DNA from 4 places in the Microbispora sp. NPDC004025 genome. Region 4 is predicted to be linked to each of the others. Evidence: riboswitches for the same ligand, from Rfam matches in the RefSeq annotation. Region 4 holds a riboswitch; each other region holds the start of a gene.
What was found. A riboswitch is a leader RNA that binds a small molecule or an ion and turns the genes downstream of it on or off. The one in region 4 is predicted to bind cyclic di-AMP.
Positions count from the first base shown of each region.

Region 1: it holds a riboswitch for cyclic di-AMP, as region 4 does, so the genes downstream of both, ACWEQG_RS23175 (glycoside hydrolase family 25 protein) here and ACWEQG_RS19185 (NlpC/P60 family protein) in region 4, are expected to answer to the same signal.
Region 2: it holds a riboswitch for cyclic di-AMP, as region 4 does, so the genes downstream of both, ACWEQG_RS04960 (CHAP domain-containing protein) here and ACWEQG_RS19185 (NlpC/P60 family protein) in region 4, are expected to answer to the same signal.
Region 3: it holds a riboswitch for cyclic di-AMP, as region 4 does, so the genes downstream of both, ACWEQG_RS13070 (C40 family peptidase) here and ACWEQG_RS19185 (NlpC/P60 family protein) in region 4, are expected to answer to the same signal.

Region 1 covers NZ_JBSGHN010000009.1:226,029-233,147, reverse strand. The annotation lists gene ACWEQG_RS23195 (TraR/DksA family transcriptional regulator) at 1-237, opposite strand, end outside; gene ACWEQG_RS23190 (hypothetical protein) at 543-908, opposite strand; gene ACWEQG_RS23185 (hypothetical protein) at 1,144-1,602, shown strand; gene secD (protein translocase subunit SecD) at 1,636-3,882, shown strand; gene ACWEQG_RS23175 (glycoside hydrolase family 25 protein) at 3,957-4,679, opposite strand; cyclic di-AMP (ydaO/yuaA leader) riboswitch at 4,692-4,835, opposite strand; gene uppS (polyprenyl diphosphate synthase) at 5,154-5,870, shown strand; gene ACWEQG_RS23165 (oxygenase MpaB family protein) at 5,867-7,119, shown strand, end outside.
Region 2 covers NZ_JBSGHN010000002.1:112,360-119,478, reverse strand. The annotation lists gene ACWEQG_RS04975 (glycoside hydrolase family 15 protein) at 1-597, shown strand, start outside; gene ACWEQG_RS04970 (SPW repeat protein) at 737-1,207, shown strand; gene ACWEQG_RS04965 (GNAT family N-acetyltransferase) at 1,597-2,349, shown strand; cyclic di-AMP (ydaO/yuaA leader) riboswitch at 2,574-2,716, shown strand; gene ACWEQG_RS04960 (CHAP domain-containing protein) at 3,066-3,674, shown strand; gene ACWEQG_RS04955 (DUF305 domain-containing protein) at 3,708-4,334, opposite strand; gene ACWEQG_RS04950 (extracellular catalytic domain type 1 short-chain-length polyhydroxyalkanoate depolymerase) at 4,588-5,823, opposite strand; gene ACWEQG_RS04945 (IclR family transcriptional regulator domain-containing protein) at 6,113-6,913, shown strand; gene ACWEQG_RS04940 (DNA alkylation repair protein) at 6,954-7,119, opposite strand, start outside.
Region 3 covers NZ_JBSGHN010000004.1:244,572-251,690, reverse strand. The annotation lists gene ACWEQG_RS13080 (histidine phosphatase family protein) at 1-575, shown strand, start outside; gene ACWEQG_RS13075 (non-reducing end alpha-L-arabinofuranosidase family hydrolase) at 1,195-2,673, shown strand; gene ACWEQG_RS13070 (C40 family peptidase) at 2,807-3,142, opposite strand; cyclic di-AMP (ydaO/yuaA leader) riboswitch at 3,479-3,638, opposite strand; gene ACWEQG_RS13065 (hypothetical protein) at 3,919-5,007, opposite strand; gene ACWEQG_RS13060 (hypothetical protein) at 5,065-5,982, opposite strand; gene ACWEQG_RS13055 (FAD-dependent monooxygenase) at 6,034-7,119, opposite strand, start outside.
Region 4 covers NZ_JBSGHN010000007.1:1,779-8,897, forward strand. The annotation lists gene ACWEQG_RS19175 (RDD family protein) at 496-1,836, opposite strand; gene ACWEQG_RS19180 (amino-acid N-acetyltransferase) at 1,985-2,536, opposite strand; cyclic di-AMP (ydaO/yuaA leader) riboswitch at 2,927-3,079, shown strand; gene ACWEQG_RS19185 (NlpC/P60 family protein) at 3,232-4,191, shown strand; gene ACWEQG_RS19190 (LuxR family transcriptional regulator) at 4,400-4,648, opposite strand; gene ACWEQG_RS19195 (zinc-binding dehydrogenase) at 4,960-5,883, shown strand; gene lysS (lysine--tRNA ligase) at 6,045-7,119, opposite strand, start outside.

The DNA of each region.
Region 1 (7,119 bases), on a different contig from region 4:
CTCGCATCGGGTGCAGGTGCCATAAAGGCCCCGATCCATCCGCTCCAGCGCCGCCTCGATCGCGGCGACGTCGCGCCGTGCCTGCCGTACGCGCGTGTCGTACGGGTCGCGCACCCGGGCCAGCTCGGCCCGGGCCGCGTGGAGCCGCTCCTCGAGCAGCATGCGCAGTTCGGACAGCTGCGCGGTGTACCGCCGGCATTCCTCGAAGAGGAGGCGCGGCGACCTGATCTCTGCCATAAGCGGCATCACTCCAGGTGAAGGATGATGTCGGCGCGCGAGCGCGCGCCTTCGGCGCACCGGTCGCCGGTGCGCGAGACGAGTACGCGGGGCGGACCCGCGGGACGGCGGTCGGGAGGCTCCGCTCGGAAGGGCGCGCCATGGCGGCGCGACGGGGGTGCGGATGCGCGAAAGCCGGCACGCGTCACCGGTCGCGTCGCCGGTCGCCTGACCTGCCGGGCCGGGTCGGCCGGGTACGGGTCAGGCGCGCGACGACGAGGACCGGGACGGTGCCGCGGTTCCGGCGCGCTCCGAGCGAGCTGGTGTCACCCGGCCTGTGGTGGACTGCGCGAGCCGGCGGTTCGGTGCCCGGTCTGCTGCGGGCTGAGGACGATGTCCTCGTGGCTCCGGGCGGGCACCGGTACGGAGACGGGAGCCGCGGCGACGGCGACGCGCGACCGGAACGGGAACGGCAGGTGCTCGGGACCGGCGGGACCCGCGGGCAGGGTCGCCGACTGCGGCGTCCACGCTCCCGGTGTCCACAGCTCGGCGGCGGCCTGCGGCGTGCGCTGAGCGGGATCCCCGCCGTACCAGGCGGGGGTGGAGGCGACCAGCGCGAGGGCGAGCATCAGCAGGCCCACCACCAACGTGAAGGCGGTGGACCCGCACGTGCCACGTCGTGAGGTCGCCATGAGACCGACCATAACCCACCTTCGCGAAACGGTCATCCGCGTTTTCCGTCGCCCGTTTCTCCCGCTCGGCGCCTGCCCTGTTCTCGCCATTCGTTCTGCGTACCCGTTCCTCACCGGGCGGTCCCCTCCGCGCGGGTGCGTTTCCCGTTTCCCGCCGGTACGGCATTCGGCACATTCGCGCGGAACTCGCTACGGTGGCCGCAGGACCGGGCGAAGCGGGAGGGAGGCGATGATCGTGCGACGCAGGCTGACCGCCGCGCTGCTGCTCCTGCTGCACGCGATCGTCCTGACCGCCGGCGGCGTGCCCGCGTCCGCGTCCGTGTGGGAGACACCGCATCGCGCCGCCGGTCTCCACGCCGCGGGCCCCCACATCACGAGTCGTGTGGCGGCCACCGCGAGCGGCGTGCGCCAGGGGGCCCTCCGCCAGGCCCCGGCGCGTGACGGCGCGCGGCTCACCGACGCGCGGATCTGCGCCCCGGCCCACGCCACGCGGCCGGCCCAGGGCGATCCGCCCCGCGTCCAGTCGGGCGCGGGCGGCCCCGGCGTGTCCGGCGGGCCGGTCGTGCTGCCCAACCCCGCGGCGCCGCGCGGCGGCACCCGGGTCACCCGGGCCGGGCCGCATCAGGACGGCCCGCCCGCCCAGTGCCCGCGCCGGGCCGCCACGGCCCGCGCTCCTCCCTCCACCGCGTACTGAGACCTTTCCCACTCGTACGCCTGTGGAGGCTTCATGTCCCGTGCGCCCATGTGGCGCGCGGTGGCGGCGCTCGCCGTCATCGCGACCTCACTGCTGCTCGCTCTCACCATGGCCCCGCGCCTCGGCCTCGACCTGCGCGGCGGTACCCAGCTCGTCTTCGAGACGAAGGACTCTCCCACGGTCAAGGCGGACGCCGACGCCACCGACCGTGCCCTCGACGTGCTCCGGCGCCGGGCGGACGCCCTCGGAGTCGTCGATCCCACCCTGGTCCGCTCCGGCGAGAAGCGGATCATCGTCGAACTGCCCGGCGTGCTCGACCCGCGCGAGGCCGCCGCGGTCATCGGCAAGACCGCCCAGCTCAACTTCCATTCGGTGCTCGGCCCCGCGGAGGCCGGTGACAAGGACGCGATCGCCGACGAGAGCGGCCAGAAGCTGAAGCTCGGGCCGGTCGCGCTCAGCGGGGCCGGCGTCACCGACGCCGCCGCCCGCACCGACCCCCAGATGGGGCCCGGCTGGTTCGTCACGATCGACTTCAAGGAGCCCGGACCCTGGCGGGAGCTGACCGGGACGGCGGCCTGCGCGCCTCCCGGCGACCACAAGCGCCGCGTCGCCATCGTCCTCGACAACGAGATCATCTCCTCGCCGCAGGTGGACGAGTCGATCGCCTGCGAGGCGGGGATCCCCGGCGGCACCACGCAGATCACCGGGTCCTTCACCGCCCAGGAGGCGCAGAACCTCGCGGTGCTGGTCAAGGGCGGTTCGCTCCCGGTGCCGCTGGAACTGGTCGAGCAGCGCACGGTCGGCCCGACCCTCGGCGCCGACGCCATCGCGGCGAGCGCCAAGGCCGGCATCGTCGGGGTGATCCTGACCGCGCTGTTCATCGGCGTCGTCTACCGCCTGGTGGGCGTGCTGGCCGCGGTCGCGCTCGCCTGCTACGGCCTGATCTCGTACGCCGGGCTCGTGGCCATGGGGGCCACGCTCACACTGCCCGGCCTGGCCGGGTTCGTCCTGGCGATCGGCATGGCGGTGGACGCCAACGTGCTGGTCTTCGAACGGGCCAGGGAGGAGTACGGCGAGGCGCCCCGCCGAGGCCTCAAGGCGGCCCTCGAACGCGGCTTCAAGAACGCCTGGAGCGCGATCGCCGACTCCAACATCACCACCCTGCTCGCCGCCGGGTTGCTGTTCTGGCTGGCCTCGGGCCCGGTGAAGGGCTTCGGCGTGACCCTGGCCATCGGCGTGCTGGCCTCGCTGGTCTCGGCCATGCTGATCACCCGGGTGCTCGCCACCGCCCTGATCGGCAGGATCGGCCCCCGGGCGTCCGGCATCGGCTCGATCGGCCGGGTCAGGACCTGGCTGACCCGGCGCGACCCGGATCTGATGCGGGGCAGGCGGCTGTGGCTCGCCGTCGCGGCCGGGCTGCTCGTGCTCGCCGGGGCGGGGCTGGTCACCCGCGGCCTGAACTACGGCGTCGAGTTCACCGGCGGCCGGATCGTGGAGTTCGGCACGAGCAGGCCGGTCGACGTCACGGCGGCCAGGCAGGCGGTGGCGGACGCCGGGTTCCCCTCGGCCGTCGTGCAACGGTCGGACGACGCGATCTCGGTGCGCACCGGGCAGATCAGCGCGGACGACGTGGTCCGCGTGGAGGAGGCGCTGGACCGGAGCGTGGGCGAGGTCACCAAGCAGCGTGACGAGCTCATCGGGCCGAGCCTGGGCGAGGAACTGCGCCGCAACGCGCTCATCGCGCTCGCCGTCGCGCTCGCCGCGCAGCTCGCCTACCTGGCGTTCCGGTTCCGGTGGACGTTCGGCACGGCGGCCGTGGCGGCGCTGTTCGTGGACGCGGCCGTCGTCGTCGGCACGTTCGCCTGGCTGAGCAAGCCGATCGACGGGGTGTTCCTGGCCGCGATGCTGACGATCATCGGTTACTCGGTCAACGACAAGGTCGTGCTGTTCGACCGGGTGCGCGAGCTGTGGCCGATGCGGCGCGGCGAGCCGTTCGGCCGGGTGGTGAACGCCGCGATCCTGCAGACCGCACCCCGCACGGTGAACACCGGGCTCGGGGCGCTGTTCATCCTGGCGGCTCTGGCGGTGTTCGGCGGAGACTCGCTGCGGGACTTCGCCGTCGCCCTGCTGATCGGCATCGTCGTGGGCACGCTGTCGTCGTCGTTCGTGGCCGGGCCGGTGGCGATCGCGCTGGAGCGGCGCTCCAGCCAGCCGCCGCCGGCTCCCGCCGCACCGCGGGTCAAGCCCGCGCGGCGCGACGGCTCCGGCGCGGTGGTCTGAGCCGGAACGGCCCCCGGGGGCGGGCGTCCCGCCCCGGGGGCCGTGCGGCTGGGTCGTGCGGCTGGGTCGTGCGGCTACTGGCGGCCGAGCGCGCGCAACTGGGCGGGCGTCAGCGCGGAGACGTTCTGGTCGATGGGCGAGTCGGTGTACTGGTGGATCGCCCAGGCCTTCCAGTCGGCGGGCGGCGTGATGTCGCCCGGAGCCTTGCTGTAGTGGGCCACCCAGAGCGGGTAGTCGCCGAGGCCGCGGCCGTACTTGTCGGCGAAGTTCCAGCCGCTGTAGAACATCGGCTTCGTCCCGGTCTTGGCCGTCACGTACTCCAGCCAGGCCTTGGCCCACTCGTTGACGTGCTCGACCGACTGGCCGTCGCTGGTCTCCAGGTCGAGCACCAGGATGTCGCCGGGCTTGCCCGGCTGCGAGCTCACCACGTCGAGGAAGTGGTCGGCCTCGGCGATGGGGTCGTTCTTGGGATGACCGTAGTGGTAGACGCCGCGGACGATGCCCTTCTTGTCCAGCTCACGCCAGTGCCGGGGGAAGGACGAGTCGACCCAGGACGTGCCCTCGGTCGCCTTGATGAAGCCGAACTGCGCGCGGCTGTTCATCCAGTCGTGGTCGGCCTCGTAGCCGGAGACGTCCTGGCCGTACGTGTGCGGGTTGGCGTAGGCCGGGCCGGGCAGGGCGACGGCCGCCGTGACGCCGGCCGTGGCGGCCGAGACCGCGAGGGTCGCCGCCGCGAGGGCGGAGCGCAGGCGCCGGCCGGAGGGCCGGCGATCGAGGGAGAGGCGGTGGGTGGACATGTCGGGGCTGACTCCTTGCTTCCATGCCGCCTACCGGGTTAGCTGACGGGTTCGGGCAGGAAGTGCCCTACGGGCGCATCTGGGGCTGCTCCCGATTCACCCCGAAGAGAAGTGGGTCCCCGGCTCCGCTGATCGCGGATTCGGCGGCCGCACGGTCACGGGACCGCGCGGACCGGGCAACGACACGGCAAGGGATGCGGCGCCGGAGGGCGGTCGCTACCCCAAACCGTGTGCCCTAAAGGTACACACACCATCAGATTGGTGTAAACGGGACAAAACACGTCTTTACCTGCGGCGACAGGCGAGGTAAGGATCACCGATACTGACGGTTAGTATTCATCGCCTCACGGATTGTGAAAGAGTCCGTCTCCGGAGAGATCACTCTCCTCCCTCCCCCCCGCACCAGGGCCGGGGACGGCGGCGAACGACGGAAGTGACCATGTACTCCTTCTCGAGGCGGGCGATGTGAGAGGCGTGCCTCATCACGTGGCGTGCGTGATGGACGGGAACGGGCGGTGGGCCGCGCAGCGGTCGCTGTCCCGCATCGAGGGGCATCGGGCGGCGGAGGCCGCCGTGATCGATGTCATCGAGGCGGCCCACACCGCCGGCGTCGGGTGGTTGAGCCTGTACGCCTTCTCCACGGAGAACTGGCGGCGCCCGGCCGCCGAGGTCGACGACCTGCTCCGGCTGGTTCGCCGCGCCATCCGCAAACACGCCTTGTCTTTGCACACACGCGGGATCCGCTGCCGGTTCCTCGGCGTCGCCGATCCGCGGATCCCGCCCGCGCTGGCCCGTGACATCGCCGATCTGACGGCGCTGACCCGCGACAACCGGCGGATGACGTTGACGGTGGCGTTCGACCACGGCGGCCGCCGCGACATCGTCGAGGCCGCCCGGTCGCTGATCCGCGACGGGGTGCCGCCCGAGCAGGTCACCGAGGAAAGCTTCGCCCGCCGTCTGCCCCACCCCGACATGCCGGAGGTGGACCTGGTCATCCGCACCTCCGGAGAACAGCGGATATCCAACTTCATGCTGTGGCAGGTGGCCTACGCCGAATGGGTCTTCCCCCGGGTGCTGTGGCCGGACTTCCGCGCCGGGCACTTCTGGGAATGCCTGGAGACCTACCGGCGGCGCGACCGCCGGTTCGGCGGGGTACAGGAACCGGCCCTGACAGGAAAGGAATGTCGATGAGCGACGCCGCACCCGCCGGAGCCGACGCCGATCCGCTCGGCCCGGGATCGATGCTCCACCGGTTGACCCGCCAGACACGCTGGGGGCTGGTGGCGACCCGGGCCATCGTCCTGGAGGCCGCGCACCCGCAGATCGGCGCCGCGCTGATCGCCAACTCGACCTTCGTCGCGCACCCGTGGCGGCGCCTGCGCAACACCGTGCTCAGCGCGCAGCGGATGGTCGACCCCGACATCCGGGTGCGCCAGCGGGAGGCGGCCCGGCTCAACCGCCTGCACGCGCGCATCACCGGCACCGACGCCGAGAACCGCCCGTTCAACGCCGCCGATCCCGAGGCACGCGCCTGGGTGGTGGCGACGCTGTTCGAATCCGCGGTCACCATTGGCCGGCTGAGCGGCGAGTCCCTCGACGGCCCCGCCCTGGACCGGCTGTACGCCGAGTTCCAGGCGTTCCTCGCACTGATGGACCCCTACGGCGGCAAGCTTCCGCCCACGGTGCGGGAGTTCTGGCGCTACTACTCGACCGTCGTCGAGGAGCGGCTGGAGAACACCGAAGCGGTCCACGTCGTCCTCGACCGCCTGTTCGCGCAGGTACCCGCGCCCCCTCTGCTCCGCGACCGGCCCGCCGTGTGGGCGGCGGGCAGGGCCATCGCCGGGCCGACGGCCAGCGCGATCATCGTGGCGACGCTGCCCGAGTCGCTCCGCGCACGGCTGGGGCTCGCCGAGGTCCCCGGCACGCGCACGCTCATGCACGCCACCTGCCTGTCCACGAGTCTCGCGACGCGGCTGCTGCCGGAGTCGTGGACCCGGCTCGACACGGTCATGACCATGCTCGACCCGGGCTACGCGCCGCAGCGGGGCGGCGAGGCGCTGGCGGGGCTACGCCGTGGCGTGGCGAAAGCCGGGGCGCTCCTGCGCCTCCTCACGCCCGGTCAGGAGACGTCGGCCGCCGGCGACTCGGCGGTGCGCTCCGCCTCACGGTTCTTCTCCGAGGTCCTCGACCAGACCGGCGACGGCCACCTCCGCTGGCCCGACCTCGCCGCGATGGCGCGGGAGATCGCCACCCGTCTGGACCTGGACACCCAGGACGAGGACCGCCTGTTCGCCGCCTTCGCCGACTGGTGGCGTGAGCTGCAGAAGGAGCTCGACACCGACGGCGACGGACGCATCACCGGCGACGAGTACGGCGCGGCGGCGGCCGCCATGGCCGGCTCCGCCCTCATCAGGATCGCCGAGGTCCTGTTCGACGTGAC
Region 2 (7,119 bases), on a different contig from region 4:
CGCCGCGACTTCGTCCACTCCAAGGTCTTCGCCTGGGTGGCGGCGGACCGGATGGTCCGCTCCGTCGAGAAGCAGGGCCTCGACGGCCCGGCCGGCCGCTGGCGCGCCCTGCGCGAGGAGATCCACCGGGACGTGTGCGCGCACGGCTACGACGCCGACCGGAACACCTTCACCCAGTTCTACGGGTCGAAGGGCCTCGACGCGGCCCTGCTGCTCATCCCCCGGCTCGGCTTCCTGCCGGTGGACGATCCCCGCGTCGCGGGCACGGTCGACGCCGTGTGCCGGGAGCTGACGGAGGACGGCCTCGTCCTGCGTTACCGGCCCGAGGCCGACCACGTGGACGGACTGCCGGGCGGCGAAGGCGTCTTCGTCGCCTGCTCCTTCTGGCTCGCCCACGCGCTCGCCCTGCTCGGCCGCCGCGAACGGGCGCGGCGCCTGTTCGAGCGCCTGCTGTCGCTGCGCAACGACGTCGGCCTGCTGTCGGAGGAGTACGACGCCGGCCGCGGGCGACAGGTCGGCAACTTCCCCCAGGCCTACAGCCACGTCTCCGTCGTCAACGCGGCCCAGGCTCTGGCGGCGCCGGGTCCATCTGCCTGAGAGATGTCGTCCATCTGTTTCCCGCGCGTCTCGCGACCTACCCCGCGCCACCTGCCGCGTTGCATGATGCAAGTGAGGGCCGGGCGGGTCCGGGGAAACCCGCGGCCGCGGCCCTGCCGGGGGAAAGAGGTGACGCATCATGGTGCAACCAGGTCTGGCACGACGCCCGGACGCGACGGAACTGCGCCAGACGTACGATCGCGCGGGCTCGACCGTTCCCGCGCAAATCATGGACGGAGTGACGCTCCTCGCCGGGCTCTACCTCGCCATCTCGCCGTGGGTCGTGGGCTTCGCCGGATTCGGCGGCCTGGCGATCAACAACCTGATCATCGGGCTGACGGTCGCGGCGCTCGCGCTGAGCTGCGCGTCGGCGTTCGGCCGCACGTACGGCGTGAGCTGGGTGCTGCCGGTGCTGGGCGCCTGGACGATCATCGCGCCGTGGGTGATCCGCGGACAGCCGGCCACCACCGCGACCATCTGGGACAACGTGGTCACCGGGGCGATCATCTTCCTGTTCGGCCTCGGCGCGCTGGCGTTCGCGGCCAACTACCGGCAGCACGAGCGCGGCGGCCGGCGACGGGGAGTCGGCGCACCGGGCGGCCAGTGGTAGCCGCGAACGAGGCCAGGCCGCGTACCCGTCCCTGACGTCGTCGGGCCCGCGTACGCGTCCTGGCCGGCCGCGCGAAAGGGGCGGGGGATAAGCGGTTGCGGCCGTGCGCGGACGCGTGGGAGAGTGCGACCGCTTCACAGCACGCGTACAGACGAAGGACTGAGGCCATGGCTTCGGCGACCCGCAGCGGCCGCCGTCGGCACTGAGCGGTCCGCCACCCGGCGGCACCGGCGCGGGCAGTGCCGTCACCGTTTCACGGCGGCCCGACGCCGCGGTGCTCCGCGCACCGTCCGCGTCCCCCGATGGGGACGGCCCCCCGCGCGGCTCATCGCCCGCTCGACGTGGCGGGAGCGCGCTCCACTTCGTCATCGACGTGAGGTTCAATCACCGTGGACATCGATGTCCAGAGCTTTGCCGTGGCCAACCTTCGCCGCCGCCCCGAGGTCGTCGAGACCGGCGGCTTCGTCGTCGGGATCGATCCCGACACCCGCAGCCCGCACGTCAACTACGCAACCCCCCTGCCCGGAGCCCGGCCGTCCGCGCGGGACGTCGCGGCGCTGGTCGGGGCGTTCCGCGATCGCGGGCTCAAGCCCCGGCTCGAGTTCGCGCCGGACGCCGCGCCCGGCGTGGAGCCGGCGCTCGCCCGGGCGGGCTTCGGCGTGGAGGCGGTGCACGACTACCTCGTCTGCACCCCGGACACGCTGACGCCGCGAAGGGACGGCGGTCCCCTGGTGGAGACGCCGGTCGCGGACCAGGACTACCTGTCGATCGACGCCGCTCTGTCCGAGGCGTTCGGCGCCGAGTTCGCCGCCTCACCGGAGGGCGCGGCCCGGCTGCGCCGCCTGCAGGAGAGCGGCGGGGCGGTGCGGTTCGTCCGGGCGCGGGACGGCGGGTGCGCCGGCGCGGCCACCTGCTCCGCCCCCGCCGTCGGCACGTCGGAACTCGCCGGTGTCGGCACGCGCCCGGCCTTCCGCGGCCGGGGCGTCGCCGCCGCGGTCACCGCCGCGCTGACCGCCGAGATGTTCACCCGTGGCGCGCGGTCGGTGTGGCTCGAGTACGGCGGCGAGGGGTCGCGGCGCGTCTACGAACGCGTCGGCTACCGGCCGTCGGGCACCCGCCTGTACATGTCGCTCGCGGAGTGACCCGTCCGGGACCGGTCGCCGGCCAGGGATCGTCCGGCCGGCGGCGGGTGCCGTACGGCTGTGTGGCGTATCTCACCGAGGACGGGCCGCGACCGCGAGGACCAGCGGAAGTGTCGCGCGGCGGCGGCCCGAATCGGGTCATTTGCCGGTTTTTGGACCGTGTCTTACTTGTTATCTACTATGCTTCCCGTGTCGCGCCGGTGTGCGGTCCTCAACCCGAGGACGACCGGCGACCGCCGAATCCCGGACGTCATCCATCCCGGGAACCGGGGACCCATGTCTCTCGGGGTGAATCCGGACCATCCGGTAGGGCTACTCCTGGCCCGAACCCGTCAGCTAACCCGGTAGGCGGCCAAGGAGAGGAGAGCGCGTGGAGTGTCGGCTCCACCTGCCGATCCGGTCCGCGTCGCATCGACGGACCGCTTGCCCGCCCTGGAACGTCTCCAGGCTTCCGGGGTGATGGCGCGCCCGTGACGGGCTGCCACATCTCCCGTTTCTGATTCCGCCCCGCCGGAGGGCCGTGCCCTCGTACGGCCATGCCGTCGTGCCGTCACGCCCGGTGGGCCGGTTCGTCATGTCTTAAAGCGCGCCATGAGGAGCCTCCGATTTCCAGCGATCCCATAGCTCGGCAACTGCTCGACGCCGTCCGCCCGGAACTGGGCTACCGCGAACGAGCGGGAAAACATACGAAGTTCGGCGAGTGGTACGCCGACAACGTGGCCAAGGACCCCGACTTCAAGACCGCCCCCTGGTGCGACATGTTCGTCTCCTGGGCGGCGAACCGGGCCGGGGTGCAGGACCACGTCGGCGAGTTCGCGCTGACCACGCGGCATGCCAAGTGGTTCAAGAAGCAGCACGCCTGGAGCGACAAGCCCGAGCCGGGCGCGGTGGTCTTCTTCGACTGGTCGGGAACCAAGAACGTCCGCGACATCGACCACGTCGGCGTGGTCGAGAAGGTCGTGGGCGGGAAGGTCCACACGATCGAGGGCAACGTCGACGGCGTCTGGCTGAAGCGCAAGGTGCGCGACAAGAACAAGATCGTCGGGTACGGCCTGCCGCGCAAGGTCAAGCCGACGCCGAAGGCGACGGTGACGGTCCAGCCCGTGGCCGCGGTGAACGCGAGCGTCCAGGGTCCGGCCGGGCCCACCACCAGGAACATGGCGGCGCAACAGGGGCAGTCTCCCGACGTCGTGTGGTCGCCGGGCGACGCCGTCCTGCCGGCCGGTCTGCTCTTCGCGGTGGTCTCCACCGCCGTGACCGGGCTCCGGTTCAGGGCCGCGGCGGCGCCCTCCGTCGGACGGCACCGCAGGCGCCGCACCCGCTGACCTCCGCCGGCCGCGTCCCGGACGAGCGGGCCGTCACTGCTGGAGGAGGCGCTTCATCTCCGTGATCTCGGCCGACTGGCCGGAGACGACGGACGCCGCCATCCGCCGGGCCGGCTCGTACGCTCCGCCGCGCAGTTCGTCCCTGGCCATGCTGACGGCGCCCTCGTGGTGCCGGATCATCATGGTGAGGAAGGCCCGGTCGAAGGCCCGCCCGGACAGTCCCTCGAGGCGCCGCATGTCCTCGGGGGACATCATGCCGGGCATGGCGTGGTGGGCCGGCGCGGCGCTCTCGTCGGGCGCCCGCTCGCCCCAGGCGGTGAGCCAGCCGCTCATCGTGCGGATCTCGGCAGCCTGGGCGGCCTCGATCCGCTCGGCGAGCCGCCTGACCCGGGCGTCGGCCGCCCGGCTGCCGGCCAGCTTCGACATCTCCACCGCCTGACGATGGTGCGGGATCATCATCCGGGCGAACATGACGTCCTGCTCGTTGTGGCCGGCCGCCGGCGTCGTGGCGGCCGGGGCGGCGGCCAGTGTGGCGGCCGGGGCGGCGGCCAGTGCGGCGGGCGGGGCCGGCGTGCCGGCGAAGGCCGCGGTGCCGTACCCGCCCGTGCCGCTCAGCAGAGCGGCCGCCAGCAGGGCCGAGGGCAGTACGCGTCCGCTCATCGCAACCACCTCCGTATTCGTCCGGACACGGCGACCGGGCCGGAACGGGGCGACGGCCCGGCCCGCGGTGGCGGCCCGACCCGCCGTGGCACGCCGGAAGCCGCGGGGCCTGCCGCCCGCGAAACCTCCGCCGTGCCCGGACGCGACGCCCCCGCCGTCCGCCCCGGGAGACGTGCCCGGCCGGATGCCGATCATGCCTCCCGGGCCTCCTGGCGGTCGCGGGGGCCACGCGGTCCCCTCGGAAGGCGGCGGGTCAGCACTGGCCGTCGGCGAGCACCCAGTGATCCGGGCCGGTCTGCCGGAGCGCGTGGACGGTGAACGTGTTCCACAGGCCCATCGCGTCGTTCGACCCCTTGGCGTAGGTGTGGCCGCCGGACTGGTAGGCCCGTCCCGCCGTGGTGTGGGCGTAGTTGCTCGCCCGTACGCACGTCCCGGCCGGCGTGCCGCCGGGCGAGGGGCTGGGGCTGGCACTGGGACTGGGACTGGGACTGGGGCTGGGCTGGGCGCCGCCGTCCAGGCCGAAGAACCGGGCGTCGTGGTAGGCCGAGCAGATCGTGTCGAGGAAGTACGCCGCGGTGGCGCCGCACTGGTCGGGGGCGCCGCCGGGATCGACGGGGAGGCCGTGACCCATGCCGCCGATCTCGTAGAGGCGGACGTCGTCGTCGCCGTACACGGTGAGCGTGGCGCCGCCGGTGAGCGACCGTGTGGCGGTGGGGGCGGGGGAGACGCCCCGCACGTTCGCCCACTGGTCGCGCAGCTGCCTCCCGTTGGCGGGGACGACCGTGTAGTCCGCCTGGCCCTGCCAGACGGCCACCCGGGGATACGGCCCCGCGTAGCCGGGATAGGCGTTCCGGACCAGGTCACCCCACTGCTGCGGGGTCCTGCTCGCCGGGCCGTACTGGCAGCCGGACGCCTCGGTCAGGTTGCTCGCGCAGCGGTACGCGAGACCGGCCGCGATCGACCCGGCGGCGAAGACGTCCGGGTAGGTCGCCAGCATGACGGCGGACATCGCCCCGCCCGCCGACAGCCCGGACACGTAGACCCGCGCGGGGTCGGTCCCGTAGGCGGCGACCGCGTACGCCACCATGGCCCGGATGGACGCGGCCTCGCCCTGCCCCCTGGTGGTGTCGCCGGTCTGGAACCAGTTGAAGCAGCTGGACGCGTTGTTGGCGCTGCTCGTCTGCGGCAGCACGAGGGCGAAGCCCCACCGGTCGGCGTACTCGCGCCAGCCCGAGTCGGCGAAGTAGCCGCTCGCGTTCTGCGTGCAGCCGTGCAGGAGCACCACGAGCGGCCGGCCGCCGGGCAGGCCGTCGGGACGGTAGGCGTACATCGCGAGGTTGCCGGGATTGGAGCCGAACGACGCGACCTGGGCCAGTGACGCGGCGCGCGCGGGTGGGGCGCCCGCGCCGAGCAGGCCGGCCAGGACGAGAAGGAGGACGGCGACGGCGGCGACCGCTCGCGGCGGCCGGGTGGGGAGGGGGGTGACCATGGCGACTCCTCGGAAGACCGGGCTCACCGAGCCTTTCCGGGCACGGTAGAACGCCGGTGAGCGCCCGGACATGTTCGCCGGGCACACTTTTCGCCACGCTGTCATGGCGTCCGCCATCGGAGCGGACATAGGTCCGCTCAGCGGTCATGTCAGAGGCCTCCACTGCCCGCCGTCACGTCACAGCGGGTGAGCCTGGGCATCCCGGACTGTTCCTCGCGCCGTCAGGCGGACGGAGACGAGTGGACAGGGTCTAGAGTTGACTCGGCGAGTTCGGGCGGAAGAGGCGTTCATGGCACGAGGCGACACCGGACCTGACTTCATCGAGGCGCTGGCGCGCGGCCTCGATGTCATCAGGGCGTTCCAGCCGGGCCGCCCGGTCATGTCCCTGACCGAGGTGGCGGCCGCGACCGGCCTGGCCCGGCCGACCGCGCGGCGCATCCTGCTCACGCTGCAGGAGCTGGGGTACGCCCGGCCGGAGCAGGGCGGCTTCGCCCTCACCCCGCGGGTGCTCGAGCTCGGCGTCTCCTACGTCCGCTCGACCGGGCTGTGGGAGGTCGCCCGGCCGCATCTGGAACGGCTGGTCGCCCAGACGCGCGAGTCGTCGTCGATCGCCCAGCTCGACGGGTCCGACATCGTGTACGTCGCCCGGGTGGCCGTACCGAAGATCGTCGCCCTCTCGGTGCAGATCGGGACGCGGTTCCCGGCGCTGCAGACGTCCCTGGGCAAGGTGCTGCTCGCCGCGCTGCCGCCGGACGAGCTGGAGCGGGTGCTGGCCGAGCCGAGCCGGTCGGGCATCGAGCCGCGGTGGCGGCCCGGCCGGCAGGAGCGCGACGCGATGCTGCGCGAGGTGCGGGCGAAGGGCTGGGCGCTGACCGACGAGCAGCTCGCCCTCGGGATCCGGTCGGTGGCCGCGCCGCTGCGCGACGGCTCGGGCAAGGTCATCGCGGCGGTCAACGTGAACAGCCACGCCGCCGAGACCTCGCTGGACAGGCTCACCGGGGAGCACCTGCCCCTGCTGCTCACGACGGCCGGGGCGATCAGCGCCGACTGGGCGCTCTACGAGTCGGTCCCGCAGGTCACGGCCTCCTAGCCGAGGGAGTCGCGGCAGGGGCCTGCGCGGGAGACCTTCCTTACTCGCCGTGCTGCCGGCGCACCATCTCGGTGATCCAGACCGGCGCGAACGGAGACGTGCAGCCCGGGGATGTCGGGTAGTCCTTGAGCACCTCCAGGCGCTCACCGATGTCGATCGCACGGGCGCGGTGCTCGGGGTGCTCGATCCCGATCTGGGCCAGGCAG
Region 3 (7,119 bases), on a different contig from region 4:
CCGACGCGTTCGGGAACCTCACCGACATCGGACGCCGGCAGGCGGCCCTGCTGGGCGAACGGCTCGCCGGCGTGCCGGTCGACGCCGTGTGGCACTCGCCGCTGCCACGCGCCGTCGAGAGCGCGCGGGAACTCGCCCGTCACCTGCCGGAGGTGCCGGTGGCCGAGGCCGCCGAACTCGTCGACCACGTGCCCTACGTCCCGGGCGCGGCCGAAACGCCTCCGTCCTGGGCCGGCTTCTTCGACGGCTACGACGACACCGAGGCGGCCTCGGGCCGCAGACTCGCCGAGGCCCTGGTCGCCCGGTTCGCGAAGGTCCCCGGCACCACCGCGGAGGGAACCCGGCACGACACACGCGAGGTGCTGGTGACGCACGCCTACCAGATCGCGTGGCTGGTGCGGCACGCGCTGGACGCGCCGCCGTCCCGGTGGCTCGGGTTGAACAGCGCCAACACCGCACTGACGGTCATCGACTACCGCGACGGCCTGCCGCCCACGCTCGTGATGTTCAATGACATGAGCCACCTCCCGCCCGGCCTGCGCTGGACCGGGTTCCCCGAAGGCGTCAGGCCGTGAACCGGGCTCCCGGCCGCTCGCCGGGGAGCGCGGCAATCGGTGATGCGGCAGGCCGCCGCCCACGTCGGCGCGTACTCGGTTGAAAGTTTCATCACGTGCCGGATCGCATGCGGTGCGGGCCGGGCCCGTAATGCCAGCTGAGTGCGTTCCAGGAGCGCGAGGCGCCGCCGAAGCTCCCGGTCGGCTCTTGACGGACCCCGGCGGGTCCTAGTTTGCTCCGCCATTATCACCGGCAACGAGACCTATGGACGCGGCTCTCCGCGTCGTGAATTGTGAGCGCTAACACGCGCCGGCCACGGAAAGGAGGGTCTCCATGATCGGAGGCGGTCCGCGGCCGCGCGCCACCCCGGCGGCATCCGGACGTGGCCGGCGGGGGGCAGAGTCGCGTCCTTGACGCGGTGCCTCGCCCGGTCGTATCCGCGCCGCTGCACCATCACCGACGAGTAGCCGAGGGAGAGGAACCCGGGATTGCGCAAGATGTTAGCGCTAACAGATCCGTGGTCGCCCTTGGCCCTTCCATCGCGGACGGTACCTGTCCGCCACCGTGCAATCGCTGCGGTTTTTCCTGGCGTGGCCTGCTTCGCCACGCTTTCACCCCCCGAAGGAGGAGAACGAAACAATGGATTCACCCCCCATTCGTATGACGAGCGGCCGGCGTCGTTCGCCGGTCGGTGTCGGCGTACGCCTCGTGGCGGTGCTGGCCGCGTTGGTGGCGGCCACCGCGACGTGGGCGGTGCCGGCGTCGGCGGCGCCCGCACCCCTGGTGAGCGCTGCGTCGGGGCGTTGCCTGGACGTGGCGGGCAACACCGACGCGCTGGGCACCGCTCTGCAGATCTACGACTGCAACGGGCAGGCGAACCAGGGCTTCGAGTTCACCTCCGCCGGTGAGCTGCGGACCTTCAACGGCACCCGGTGCGTGGACGCCTACAACATGGGCACGACGAACGGCACCAAGGTCGTGATCTGGTCCTGCAACGGCCAGAACAACCAGAAGTGGCGCCAGAACTCCGACGGCACCATCGTGGGCGTCGCGTCCGGGCTGTGCCTGGACGTCGTCGGCGCCGGCACCGCCAACGGCAGCCAGGTCCAGCTCTACAGCTGCTGGGGCGGCGACAACCAGAAGTGGAGCATCCGCGGAGGCGGCGGCCCGAGCTCGTCACCGTCCCCGACGGTGACGCCGACCGGCGGCACGTGCGACCTCCCGTCGACGTACCGCTGGAGCTCCACGGGCTCGCTGGCGAACCCGAAGTCCGGGTGGGTTTCGCTCAAGGACTTCACCAACGTCGTCTACAACGGCAAGCACCTGGTCTACGCGACGACGCACAACACGGGCACGAGCTGGGGTTCGATGAACTTCGGCCTGTTCACCAACTGGTCCGACATGGCCTCGGCCAGCCAGAACACGATGCCCTTCTCGGCCGTCGCGCCCACGCTGTTCTACTTCGCTCCGAAGAACATCTGGGTGCTGGCCTACCAGTGGGGCGGAACCGCCTTCTCCTACCGGACCTCCAGCGACCCCAGCAACGTGAACAGCTGGTCCGCGCAGCAGACGCTGTCCACGGCGAGCATCACCGGCTCCGGCACCGGCCCCATCGACCAGACCCTCATCGGTGACGGCCAGAACATGTACCTGTTCTTCGCCGGCGACAACGGCAAGATCTACCGGCAGAGCATGCCCATCGGGAACTTCCCGAGCAGCTTCGGCTCCAACTACACCACGATCATGAGCGACACGACGAACAACCTGTTCGAGGGCGTCGAGGTCTACAAGCTCCAGGGCCTGAACAAGTACCTGATGCTGGTCGAGTCGATCGGCTCGCAGGGCCGTTACTTCCGCTCGTACACGGCGACCAGCCTGGGTGGTTCGTGGACCCCGCAGGCCACCAGCGAGAGCAACCCCTTCGCGGGCAAGGCCAACAGCGGCGCCACCTGGACCAACGACATCAGCCACGGTGACCTGGTCCGCAACAACCCCGACCAGACCAAGACCGTCGACGCCTGCAACCTGCAGCTGCTCTACCAGGGTCGTAGCCCCAGCTCCGGCGGCGACTACGGCCTCCTGCCCTACCGGCCGGGCGTGCTGACGCTGCAGCGCTGATGATGTGACGCAGGATTCATGAGACCTCCGGTCGGTGTCGCCCGACCGGAGGTTTCCTGGTTCCGAGGGCGCGGGCGCGCGCGGGGTTCCCGGCCCGCGCCGACGCAGGCCGGGAACCCCGCGCGCCCCGGTGTCAGACCCCCGGACGTACGGCGGTGAGGAAGCTGCTCCTCCAGTAGCCCTTGAGGCTGTCGATGCGGACCACCGCGCCGCTGTGGGGGGCGTTGATCACCTTCTTGTGCCCGATGTACATGCCCACGTGGCCGCCGCCGCTGGTGAAGACGAGGTCGCCGGGCTTGAGGTGGGCCAGGCGGACCTTCTTCTTGGCGGCGTTGAGCATGGACCACGTCGTGCGCGGGAGCTTGATCCCGGCCTTGCGCCAGGCGAACTGGACCAGCCCGGAGCAGTCGAACGCCCGCGGGCCTGTGGCGCCCCACACGTAGGGGTCGCCGAGCTGCTTCTTCGCCACCTTGATGGCGCGCTCGGCCTTCTCCTGCTGGAGAGCGGACTTGCTGAGCTTCTTGGCCGCGGCGGCGTCCGGGGTGGCCCCGGCGGCGGCCGCCGCCGGGGTCGCCGCCGTGGTCGGGATCGGGGTCGGGGTCGTGGGCGCCGGGGTGGCTCCCGTCGCGGGGGGCTGGGGCGGGATGAGCGTCGAGGCGGGCTGTGGTGCCGTGACCGTCCCCGGTGCGGCGGCCGCGGGCAGCGCGCCGAACGCCGCTACAGAGGCGGTGAGCGCGACGCCACCGATCGTGACGCGGGCGATGCGGGACAGGGTGGCGGGGTTGGTAGACAGGGGGTCTCTCCTAGAGTCTTCCGCTTGCGCCTACCGGGTTAGCTGACGGATTCGGGCAGGGAAGTCGCCCTACGGCGCTCGGCGCGCCGATTCACCCCGGACCTTCGTGCGAAGGTCGACTGGTTCCCCGGCTCCGTGCTTCCTTGCCGCACGGATTCGGCGTCACCGGCGCCCTGGGGGGCGGAGAGGACATGACGACGGTGACAGTGGATTTTCGTTTTCAAGCACGGCGGTGCCGGTTCCGCGACGGCGGCGTCATGGGGTACGCCGCCGTCACAGGGCAAGGAAACTACCAAGCTCCCCCATATTCGGGCAAAGGACACATAAAGGGTAAGAAGCCCATAAAAGGGATCATGTCCGCATAGCCGCAGGTCAGAGCAGCGTTATCGGGGAAACGTGACGCTCGTCACACCCGCACGAGAGCCGGAGAGAAGCTCCCGGCATCGTGAAGATCAGCGCGTACGCCAGAACGTGCCGTTGGCCGAGGGGTCGTCGGGGTCGCCCTGCGGCACGGTGAAACCCGCGCCCCACAGCGCCGCCGTGCCCGGCCTGCGCGCGATCGAGGACAGGACGGCGTCGGTGCCCGCCTTCCGGGGGAGGGGGACGCTCCTCCACGCCGAGCCCGTCACGTGCCACAGAGTGGGGTTCCAGTTGCCCTGCACGACCCACATGCCGCCCTTGCCGTCGGGCTCCACCTCCGTGTACGGCTGCGCGTTGGCGGCGCCGACCGAGGCGGACCAGGACGTGCCGTTCCAGCGCATCACCAGGGTGCGGTTGTAGGTGACGTCGTCACCCTCGTCGTCCGCGCCCTCCCAGGTGACGCCGCCGACGGCCCACACGTTCCCCGGGCTCACGACGGCGATGTCGGCGAGGAACGCGACGGCGTCGGGGGCGGGCAGCTTGACCGCGGGCGTGGGCACCAGCGCCCAGGACCCTCCGTTCCACCGCATGATCGCGGGACGGTCGCCCTTGCTGCCCGCCGCCCAGACATCGCGGGCCCTGTACGCGTCGACGGCGGCGGCGTGGGCCGGCAGCCGGACGCTCTTCCACGAGGATCCGTTCCAGTGCCTGGCCGAGGCCGAGGACCCGGCCACCGCCCAGACGTCCTTCGCGCCTGTCGCGTCGGCGTCCGTCGCCGAGAACGCGCCGCCCAGCGAGAAGGTGGTCCACGCGCGGCCGTTCCACCGGGCGGCCTTCCCCTGGCCGAAGACCCAAGCGTTGCTGTTCGAGGTGGCCGCCACGGCCTTCAGCTCGTACGCCGGGGCGCCGGGGACCACCTGCCACGCCCGGCCGTCGTACCTCTGGACCAGGCCCCGCTGCTTCCCGTTCGCGACCCGGTGACCGGCCGCCCACACCGAGCCGTCGGCCAGGACCGTCACGTCGTCGAGGACGTCGTCACCGGGCAGGGTGTTCACCCTGGCCAGCCGCCACGCGGCGGTCTCCCCGGCCCGGCCGCCCTCGTGGGTCACGCCGGAGGCCGCCACGGCGGGCGCGCACGCCAGCCCGAGCGCCGTCATCCCCGAGACGATCGCGGTACGCACAACGCCTCCCCTTCCGTCATGAGGATGACGTTCGGAGGAGAGGATCAGTTCACTTCGTCACCGGGACGATTTGCTCGCCTTCTCCGTCCACGGCTCGTACGTGCTGTCGCCCGGGAGCACCCAGATCCGTGTGTCGGGCCGGGTGAGCGTCCGCAGCAGCGTCGCCTTGCCGGTCGTCTTCGAGACCCGGTAGACCGCCACGCCCGTCTTGGTCCGCGAGCGGACGACCACGCGCCCCGCCGTGTCGAAGTCGAGGTCGTCGATCTGCTGCCCGCGGGGCAGCCGCACGGTCACGGTGCCGCTCTCGTGGCCGGTGCGCAGGTTGAGCAGGCGCAGCTTGCGGGACTCCGGCCACGAGCCGACGGGCACCGCCGCCGTCACGTAGTCGTTCGCCAGGGCCACCGCCCACCTTCGCGTCTTCGGCCGCAACCGGGCACGCAGCGCCCGGTCGAACACCGTCACGCGGCCCCCTACCACCCCCTGCAGCAGCAGCCGTTCACTGTCCGGGCTGAACCCCGCGAGGTTCCAGTCGTCCCTGCCTGCGGGCAGTGGCAGCGTCTTGCCTTTTCGCAGGTCCACCAGGGCCCCCAGTCCCGGCGCCGAGGTCCCGGTGACCACGAAGCTGCCGTCGTCCGACACCGACGGCCACTCCTCGCCGATCGCGGTCGCCGTCACACTGCGCATCGACTTCTCCTTGCCGTGCAGGGTTCGCCGGACGAACACTCCGTCCGACTTGCGGAAGTAGAAGTAATGCCGGCCGTCCCCGCTTACCAGGAAGGGGGCCGGCGCGCCGGCGTTGACCGCGTCCTTGGGCGCCACCGCGAGCGCTTCCGGCACCGGCACCACGTCTCCGTCGGTCAGCACCAGTTCCCAGGTCTGCGTCCGCTGGGCGTACGCGATCGTGACCGGGGTGGCGGCCGCCGCGGGCCGCGCGGCCAGCGGTACGGCGGTCAGGAGCAGTGCCCCGAGGGTCATGCGCAATCTCATGCTGGGTGAGATGCCGCAGATCCGGGAATTGTTGTGGGTCTATCGCGCGGCCGGCGCCCGATAGTCCCTGATCGTGATCGCGGTCGCGGCCCTGCGGATCGGCTCGGTGATCCGCTCGATCATGCGGTTCCTCCCCGGCAGGTGCGGCATCAGCCGCAACATCAGCATCTGGAACCGGATCTGCGCCGCCGACTTCAGCACCATGCCCTTGAGGTTGTTCGCGGCGAGCTTCTGGTTCTCCTCGGCGAAGTGCCGCATCTCACGCTCGTAGGCGGCGAACGCGGCGGCGTGGTCTCCCGCCGCCTCGGCCAGGCAGCCCGCCAGAACGTAGGCGCCGACCAGGGCCAGGCTGGTGCCCTGGCCGGACGCGGGCGAGGCCGCGTAGGCCGCGTCGCCCACGAGTGCCACCCGGCCCGACGACCACCGGTCCATGCGCACCTGGCTGATCGAATCCAGGTAGAAGTCCGGCGCGTCCTCCATCGCGTCGAGCAGGCGCGGGACCTCCCAGCCCTGACCGGAGAAGGCGTCGGCGAGCAGCTTCTTCTGCCGGGCGACGTCTCGCCGGTCGTAGGCGATCGGCGGCGAGGAGAAGAGGAACATCGCCTTGGCGTCGTCGCCGTCCCCGGTGCTGTACATCCCCGCGCTCCTGCCCGGGGCGGGGTGCATCATCTCGGTGCGGTCCAGGTGGAGATGGTTCGGCACCGTGAAGATCGAGATGTGGTGCCCGAGGTCGTGGACGAACCGGGACTCCTCGCCGAAGGCCAGCGCGCGCACGTTCGAGTGCAGGCCGTCGGCGCCCACCACCAGGTCGAACGTACGCGGAGGGCCGCTCGCGAAGGTGACACGCACGCCTTCGGGAGTCTCGTTCAGGCTGGTGATGGAGTCGTCGAAGACGTACTCGACGCCGTCTCCGGCCGCCGCGTACAGGAGCCCGGCGAGGTCGCCGCGCATGATCTCGACGTCGTCACCCTCGCGGCCGCCGAACAACCGGGCGTCCATCGTGCCCAGCTGCCTGCCGCGCGCGTCGACGAACCGCGCGATCCGCATGTCCGTGCCGCGCCGTCGCACCTCGTCCAGCAGTCCCATGCGGCCGACGACGTCGAGCGCCGCTCCGCGGATGTCGAT
Region 4 (7,119 bases):
AAGCCTCGTAAAAAGAGAGGACCGGCCGGTTCCACCAAGATCGACAAGCGGCGGCATGAAGATCGAATAAAGGAGCGGGGCACAATCACGTGGACGGTCCGGGCGGCCGGGCGGCCGACTTTCGCACGGCCAAACGGTCCCCGCATTCCGCGGGCGGCCTCCGCGACCGGGTAGAGCGGTGTGCATCCGGAGCGCCATAAGGGCCCCTGCGGCTCCATACTGCCCCATAAGCGCCCCTGACGGTTCCTTAAGCCGCCCGTGGACCGATATGGCCCGGACGGGGACGGCGAGGGCCGGGCTTAAGGATTGGCGCCGGGGGCGGTCTCGCGGTCATTGGGGGCACCTCTCGGGACGGTGAACCCAAGCATGGCATGCCCGGGCGGCCCCGTACGGTTTTTCCCGCACAGCCGGATGGGCGCCTGGTACCGGCGGCGCCAAAGCGGCCATAGAAAAAGGGGCCGATGGTCCGTTCCATCGGCCCCCCCCCAACGGTCGTTACCTGACCTTGACCACCACGGTCTTGGCGACCTTGTCATGCAACGCCTGCTGCAACGGCCTGTCCCAAAGCAGCCACAGGATATTCAGCAACGAGAAGATGCCCGCCAGGTACGTGACGAAGGGAATCCAGCGCACCAACTGCGGACCCCACATCACGATTGCGCGCTTACCGGCCGTGTCGACGGCGAGGCCGCCGTCGAGGGTTCCGCCGATCGATACGACCTTGATGCCCATCGCGATCTTTCCGAGCGTCTGCCCGCGCTGGCGCAGCATGACGAACTCGTAACCGACCATGACGATGCCGGCCAGGATCGCCGTGAGCAGTTCCGCCAGGAAGTAACCGCCTCCCGGGGTGATCGTCCCGTTCGCGATGTCAACGCTCGGGTTGGTGATGATGATCGCCGCGATCACGACCGAGATGATCCCGAAGGGGATGCCGACGACCACGCCGTCGATGATGCGGGCGACGAGGCGCTGCCACCACTCCGCGAGCGGCGCCGGGGCGCCGGGCGGGATCGGCCCCGCGGCCGCGTACGGCTGGCCGTAGGCGGGCTGGGCGTAGCCCTGCTGGCCGTACTGCTGGGCGCCGTAAGCCTGCTGCTGACCGTAGCCCTGCTGCTGGCCGTACCCCGGCTGGCCGTACTGCTGCTGACCGTAGTCCTGCGAGGCGGCCTGCTGGGCGCCGTAGCCCTGCTGACCGTACTGCTGCTGGCCGTAGCCGCCCTGCTGCTGACTCTGCTGGGCGCCGTAGCCCTGCTGGCCGTACTGCTGCTGGGCGCCGTACCCCTGCTGCTGACCGTGCTGCTGACCGTAGTCCTGCGAGGCGGCCTGCTGGCCGTACCCCTGCTGGGGTCCGGTCTGGCCGTAGCCCTGCTGCTGGCCCTGCTGGGCGCCGTAGCCCTGCTGGCCGTACTGCTGCTGGGCGCCGTACCCCTGCTGCTGACCGTAGCCCTGCTGCGGGGTCTGCTGGCCGTACCCCTGCTGGGGCCCGGTTTGACCGTAGCCCTGCTGCGGGCCCGTCTGGCCGTAGCCCTGCTGGCCGTACTGCTGCTGGGCGGCCTGCTGGCCGTACCCCTGCTGGGGTCCGGTCTGGCCGTAGCCCTGCTGCTGGCCCTGCTGGGCCCCGTAGCCCTGCTGCTGGCCGTAGCCGCCCTGGGCGGCGTCGTAGCCGGGCGGCTGCTGCGGGCCCGTGTTCTGCCCCGTGTGGCGGTAGTTGACGACCGTCACGTCAGGGTCGTAGTCCTGGGCCTGTCTGTCCGTGCCGTACCCGGGGTGCGATGACGGCGGTGGCGTTCCGTCCGACTCGTCCTGGGGGTACGGCGGCTGTCCGGTGCTCACCGTGTCACCTCGTTTCGAAGACGCATGCGCCGCACGTCCGTAGCACACGCTGATATTGCCAAAAGTAGCGACAGGCGTAACAACAGTCACCTTTGCGGACACTGACAATTCGCGTCAAGATCATTATCTGCCGGGACGTGAACGGCGGTCAATGGCGGTCGAGGTGCAGCAACATCCGGGTGTTCCCCAGAGTGTTCGGCTTGACGTGCTCCAGATCCAGGAACTCGGCGACACCCTCGTCGTACGACGCGAGCAGTTCCGCGTACACCTCGGGAGAGACCGGTGTGCCCTGAATGGGCCGGAAGCCGTGCCGGGCGAAGAACTCGACCGCGAACGTGAGGCAGAAGACCCTCCGCACGCCGAGGTCCCGGGCGGTCTCGATGAGCGCGGCGACGATCCGGTGACCGATGCCCCCACCACGCACCACGGGGTCCACGGCGACGGTCCTGATCTCGGCGAGGTCCTCCCACAGCACGTGCAACGCGCCGCAGCCGACGACCTGCCCGCCCACCTCCGCGACCCAGAACTCCTGCACGTCCTCGTACAGCGTCACCGTGCTCTTCTTGAGCAGACGGGGGCCGACGCCCGAGTACGCGTCGACGAGGCGCCGGATCGCCCGGACGTCCGGCGTCCTGGCCCGGCGCACCGTCACGGCCGTGGCACCCGAACCACTGGATGTCTGCGCGGCGACCTGCTCCATGAGCGGTCAGCCTAGCCGGACGGAATCCGATCCCTCATAGTCGGCGCGAAGGACCTCCACGGATAACGGTCATTCCCAAACACCACGCCCGACATGAGGCCTGACCCTGTGTAGCCGTCAGGATACGGATGGACGCCCAGCCGGCCCGCGAGACCGCGATCCGGTTCGTCCCACTTTTTCCGGCAGTCCGCACGGCACATCCACCACCTCGAATCGCTCCAAACACAGGTGAACGCGGATGTATCCCCATTGAGCCCGTGACCCAGCTGTGATCGTTTGGTTGTCAAACGTAGACGGGTTTCGGAGTTCTGGTTGAGCAAGAACTCGCCGTGCACTATCGTCCAGCGACGATGCCGGTCATCGTGAGCGCTCACGGCGGCCGGGCGCCGAATCTTCGAAGCACCGAGTGCGGAGGGGAGCCGGGGACCCAACTGCAGGATCAGGATCGGTTCGGTCTAGATCGTCAAGGGGTGAATCCACCAAGGTAGGGCTACTCCGGCCCGAACCCGTCAGCTAACCCGGTAGGCGCTCAGTAGTGCCCCGCCACATGGCCGTGCTCCACGACACACGGCCTGCCGCGGGGCACATGTGGGAGAGGAGCTCGGTTGCGCACGCGTGGAGGACGGCCGGCGGGCAGGCACGCCCGCCACCGACGGTCCGGATCCGGCACGGCCGGTCCGGGTGCCATCCGCCGATTGGCGTTCGTCGGCGTCGCGCTCACCGCGATCACGTTCGGCGCCCCGGTGGTCCGCGCCACCGCCGACCCCAAGCCGAGCCTCAAGGAGCTCACGGAGCAGGTCGAGAGCCTCTACACCGAGATCGAGAGCCTCACCGAGCAGTACAACGGCGAGCGCGTGCGGCTTAAGGCGGCCGAGCGGTCCGCCGAGCTCGCCAAGAAGAACCTCGCCAAGAGCGAGGCCGAGCTGGAGGTCCGCCGGCAGAAGGCCAACGCCCTCGCGCAGCACTCCTACATGACCAACGGGCTCGGCAACGCGCTCGTGCTCATCGACAGCGACGCCGACCCGCAGAAGTACCTGAGCCAGGCCTCCACGACGTACGCGCTGGAGCTGCAGGAGAGCCAGGAGGTCGCCGAGGTCACCAAGGCCATGGACGCCGCCTCGCGGGCCAGGGAAAGCGCGGCGGCCCGGCAGACCGAGGTCAAGAAGCTGCTCGCCGGCCTCGACTCGCGCCGCGACAAGATCAACGCGCTGATCAAGAAGACCGAGAGCAGCCTCTACCGGCAGGTCGCCCGCACGATCGGCAGCCAGACGCGCAGCCGGATGTCGTTCCCGATCGTGGGCGACGGCAAGGCCGCCCAGGCGGCCCGCTGGGCCCTCAGGCAGCAGCTCAAACCGTACGTGTGGGGCGCCGAGGGCCCGAACTCCTTCGACTGCTCGGGCCTGGTCATGGCGGCCTACCAGTCCGTCGGCATCAGCCTGCCCCACTACACGGGCAACCAGTGGACGGCCGGCACCCACATCTCCCGTGACCAGCTCCGCCCCGGCGACCTGGTGTTCTTCTACTCCGACCTGCACCACGTGGGCATCTACATCGGCGGCGGTTACATGATCCACGCGCCGCGCACGGGAGACGTCATCCACATCGCGAAGATCGCCGGACGGCCGTTCGCGGGAGCGGTGCGCGTCGCCGACTGAGCGGGGCCGCCGGGACAGCGCGCCGCGAGAGCGCGAGCCGGAGCGCACGCCGGCTGAACCGCGCCGCGAGACCGCGCGAGCCGGAGCGCACGCCGGCCGAGCCGCGCCGCGAAAGAGCGCACGCCGGTTGAGCCGCCGCTTGGACGGCTCCGCCGGCGTCGCCGCTTTCTCCGGCGCCCTTCCCGACCTCGTGCGCTCCGGAACGCGGTCAGATGAGGCGGCGTCGTGCCGCCCAGGCGACTGCCTCGATCGCCGTCGCGACGCCGATGCGGTCGCAGATGCCCCGCAGCCGCCGCCGCACGGTGCGTCCGCTGACGTCGAGACTGCGGCCCACGCGGTCTGCGGTCACGCCCTTGGCCAGCTCCGCGAGAAGAAGTAAGTCCTCATCGGTGAGACCGGCACGATCAAAGTCCGAGGCGAGACTGTCACCTCGGTAGACGACCTCGGGAACACCCATCGTCCGCCCTCCCCCACGACGATGATTCGTCGGCCCACCCTCCAGGGACGGTAAACGCCTGCCGCGAAGGTCGTCAAGGTCGAAAGCCGACCGGCCGGTCGTACGCCTTCCGGGGCGCCTCGGCAGCCTCCGCCCGATCGCTTCCGGCGGCACTCGGAGATTTCACCCAGGCACGTGAGCCGGCAGTCGGGTTCGGACCGGCACCGAGGGTGATTACACCTTTCCTCCGCCTTACTTACGCACTTACAGGTGCCTACTAACCGAAGGAGAGTAACTCCCCCTACGCTCGCTGCCAGGTGGAAGGAGGACACATGAGAACACTGGTGGCACAGGACGGTGCCGTACGGGTGGTCGAGACGCCCGATCCCGAGCCGGGGCCGGGCCAGGTGCGGATCAGGGTGGAGGCGGCCGCCGTCAACCCGATCGACCTCATCACCGCCTCGGGCGCCCTGCCCGATTACGGCCTCACGCCCCGTCTGGAGGCGTACGCGCTGGGCTGGGACGTGGCGGGCGTGGTCGACCGGGCCGGAGCGGGCGTGACGGCCCTACGCTCCGGTGAGCGCGTCATCGGGCTGTCGGACCGGCTGACCGACCGGCCCAAAGCCCAGTCGGACCTGGTGGTGCTGGACGAGACGGCCGTCGCGCCGGCGCCCGCCGGGGTGGCCGCGCCCGAGGCGTCGACACTGCCGCTGAACGCGCTCACCGCCGTCCAGGCGCTCGACCTCGCCGGGCTCGACAAGGGCGAGACCCTGCTCGTCACGGGCGCGGCCGGGGGCCTCGGCGGCTACCTCGTGGAGCTGGCCACGGCGCGGGGGATCAGGGTCGCCGCGGTCTCCGCGCCCGGCGACGAGCCGCTCGTGCGGGGCTTCGGCGCGGAGTGGTTCATACCGAGGGGCGCCGACCTGGCCGCGACCGTCAGGGCCGTCGTTCCCGGCGGCGTGGACAGCGTGGTGGACGCGGCGGTCGCCGGCCTGCCCGCGCTGGACGCCGTGCGCAACGGGGGCGCGTTCGTCGCCGTCGCCGCCGGGCAGGCCCCGCTCCCGTTGCGCGGCATCCGGGTCTCGACGGTGTTCGTCCGCGCCGACGCGGACCAGCTCTTCGACGTGACGAAGCTGGCCGAGGCCGGACTGCTGACCACGCGGGTCGCCGGCACCTATCCCCTGGAGCGGGCGGCCGAGGCGTACGAACGCCTGCGCGGGGGTGGCCTGCGCGGCCGGCTGGTCCTGCTGCCCTGAAATTCCGGTGCCCTGGCGTGCCGGTGCCCCGACGCCGCCGGACCGGCGCGCGGACGGGAACGGGTCCGGTACGACCGCGGGCCGGACGGCGATGCCGTCCGGCCCGCGGCGCCGGCTAATCGGCGGTGCGGCCCGCCCCCGGGACATGAGACACGGCGCGCTCAGGCACGACCGAGCAGCTCACGCACCCGGTCGCGGCCCACCGCCAGCAGCAGCGTGGGCAGGCGCGGGCCGGTGTCGCGGCCGACGAGCAGGCGGTAGAGCAGGGCGAAGAAGGCCCGCTGGGCCGCCTTCAGCTCGGGCGTTGCCGCCTTGGCGTCCATGTCGAGCCCGGCCTGCACCTTCGGCACGCCGTACACGAGGGTGGTCAGCCCGTCGAGCGACCAGTGCGCGTCGAGGCCCTCCGCCAGCAGGCGCAGCGACTCGCGGTCCTGCTCGCCGAGCGTGTCGAGCAGCTCCTTGTCGGGTGTCTCGCGCACCTGCGTGCGGTCCTCCGCGGGCACGTAGGTGTTCACCCAGTGCTGGGCGCGGTCGAGCCGGGGCCGCAGCTCGTCCAGCCCGGTGATCTCCGGGTCGAACGCGCGCAGGATGCGCAGCGTCTGCTCCTCGTGCCCGGTGGCGATGTCCACGACCGAGGCGAGGGTGCGGTAGGGCAGCCGCCTCGGCGTCTCCGGCAGCGTCCTGGACGCGGTGCTCGACGCGCGGCGGTAGGCCGCCTGGTCGGCCGGCAGCGCCGTGCCGTCCTGCACCTTCCTGGTCAGCGTGTCCCACTCGTCGTACATCCGCTGAATCTCCTGGTCGAAGGAGACCTTGAACGACTGGTTGGGACGGCGGCGGGCGTAGAGCCAGCGCAGCAGCGCGGGCTCCATGATCGACAGAGCGTCGGCCGGAGTCGGCACGCCGCCCTTGGAGCTGCTCATCTTGGCCATGCCGCTGATGCCGACGAAGGCGTACATCGGCCCGATCGGCTGCGGCGCGTCGAACACCTCGCGGACGATCTGACCGCCGACGACGAACGACGAGCCCGGCGAGCTGTGGTCCACGCCCGACGGCTCGAAGACCACGCCCTCGTACGCCCAGCGCATCGGCCAGTCGACCTTCCACACCAGCTTGCCGCGGGTGTGCTCGGACAGCAGGACGGTCTCACTGTGGCCGCACACGCAGGTGTACGACATCGCGGTGGTCTCGTCGTCGTAGGAGGTGACCGTGGTCAGGTCGCGGTCGCAGGCCGAGCAG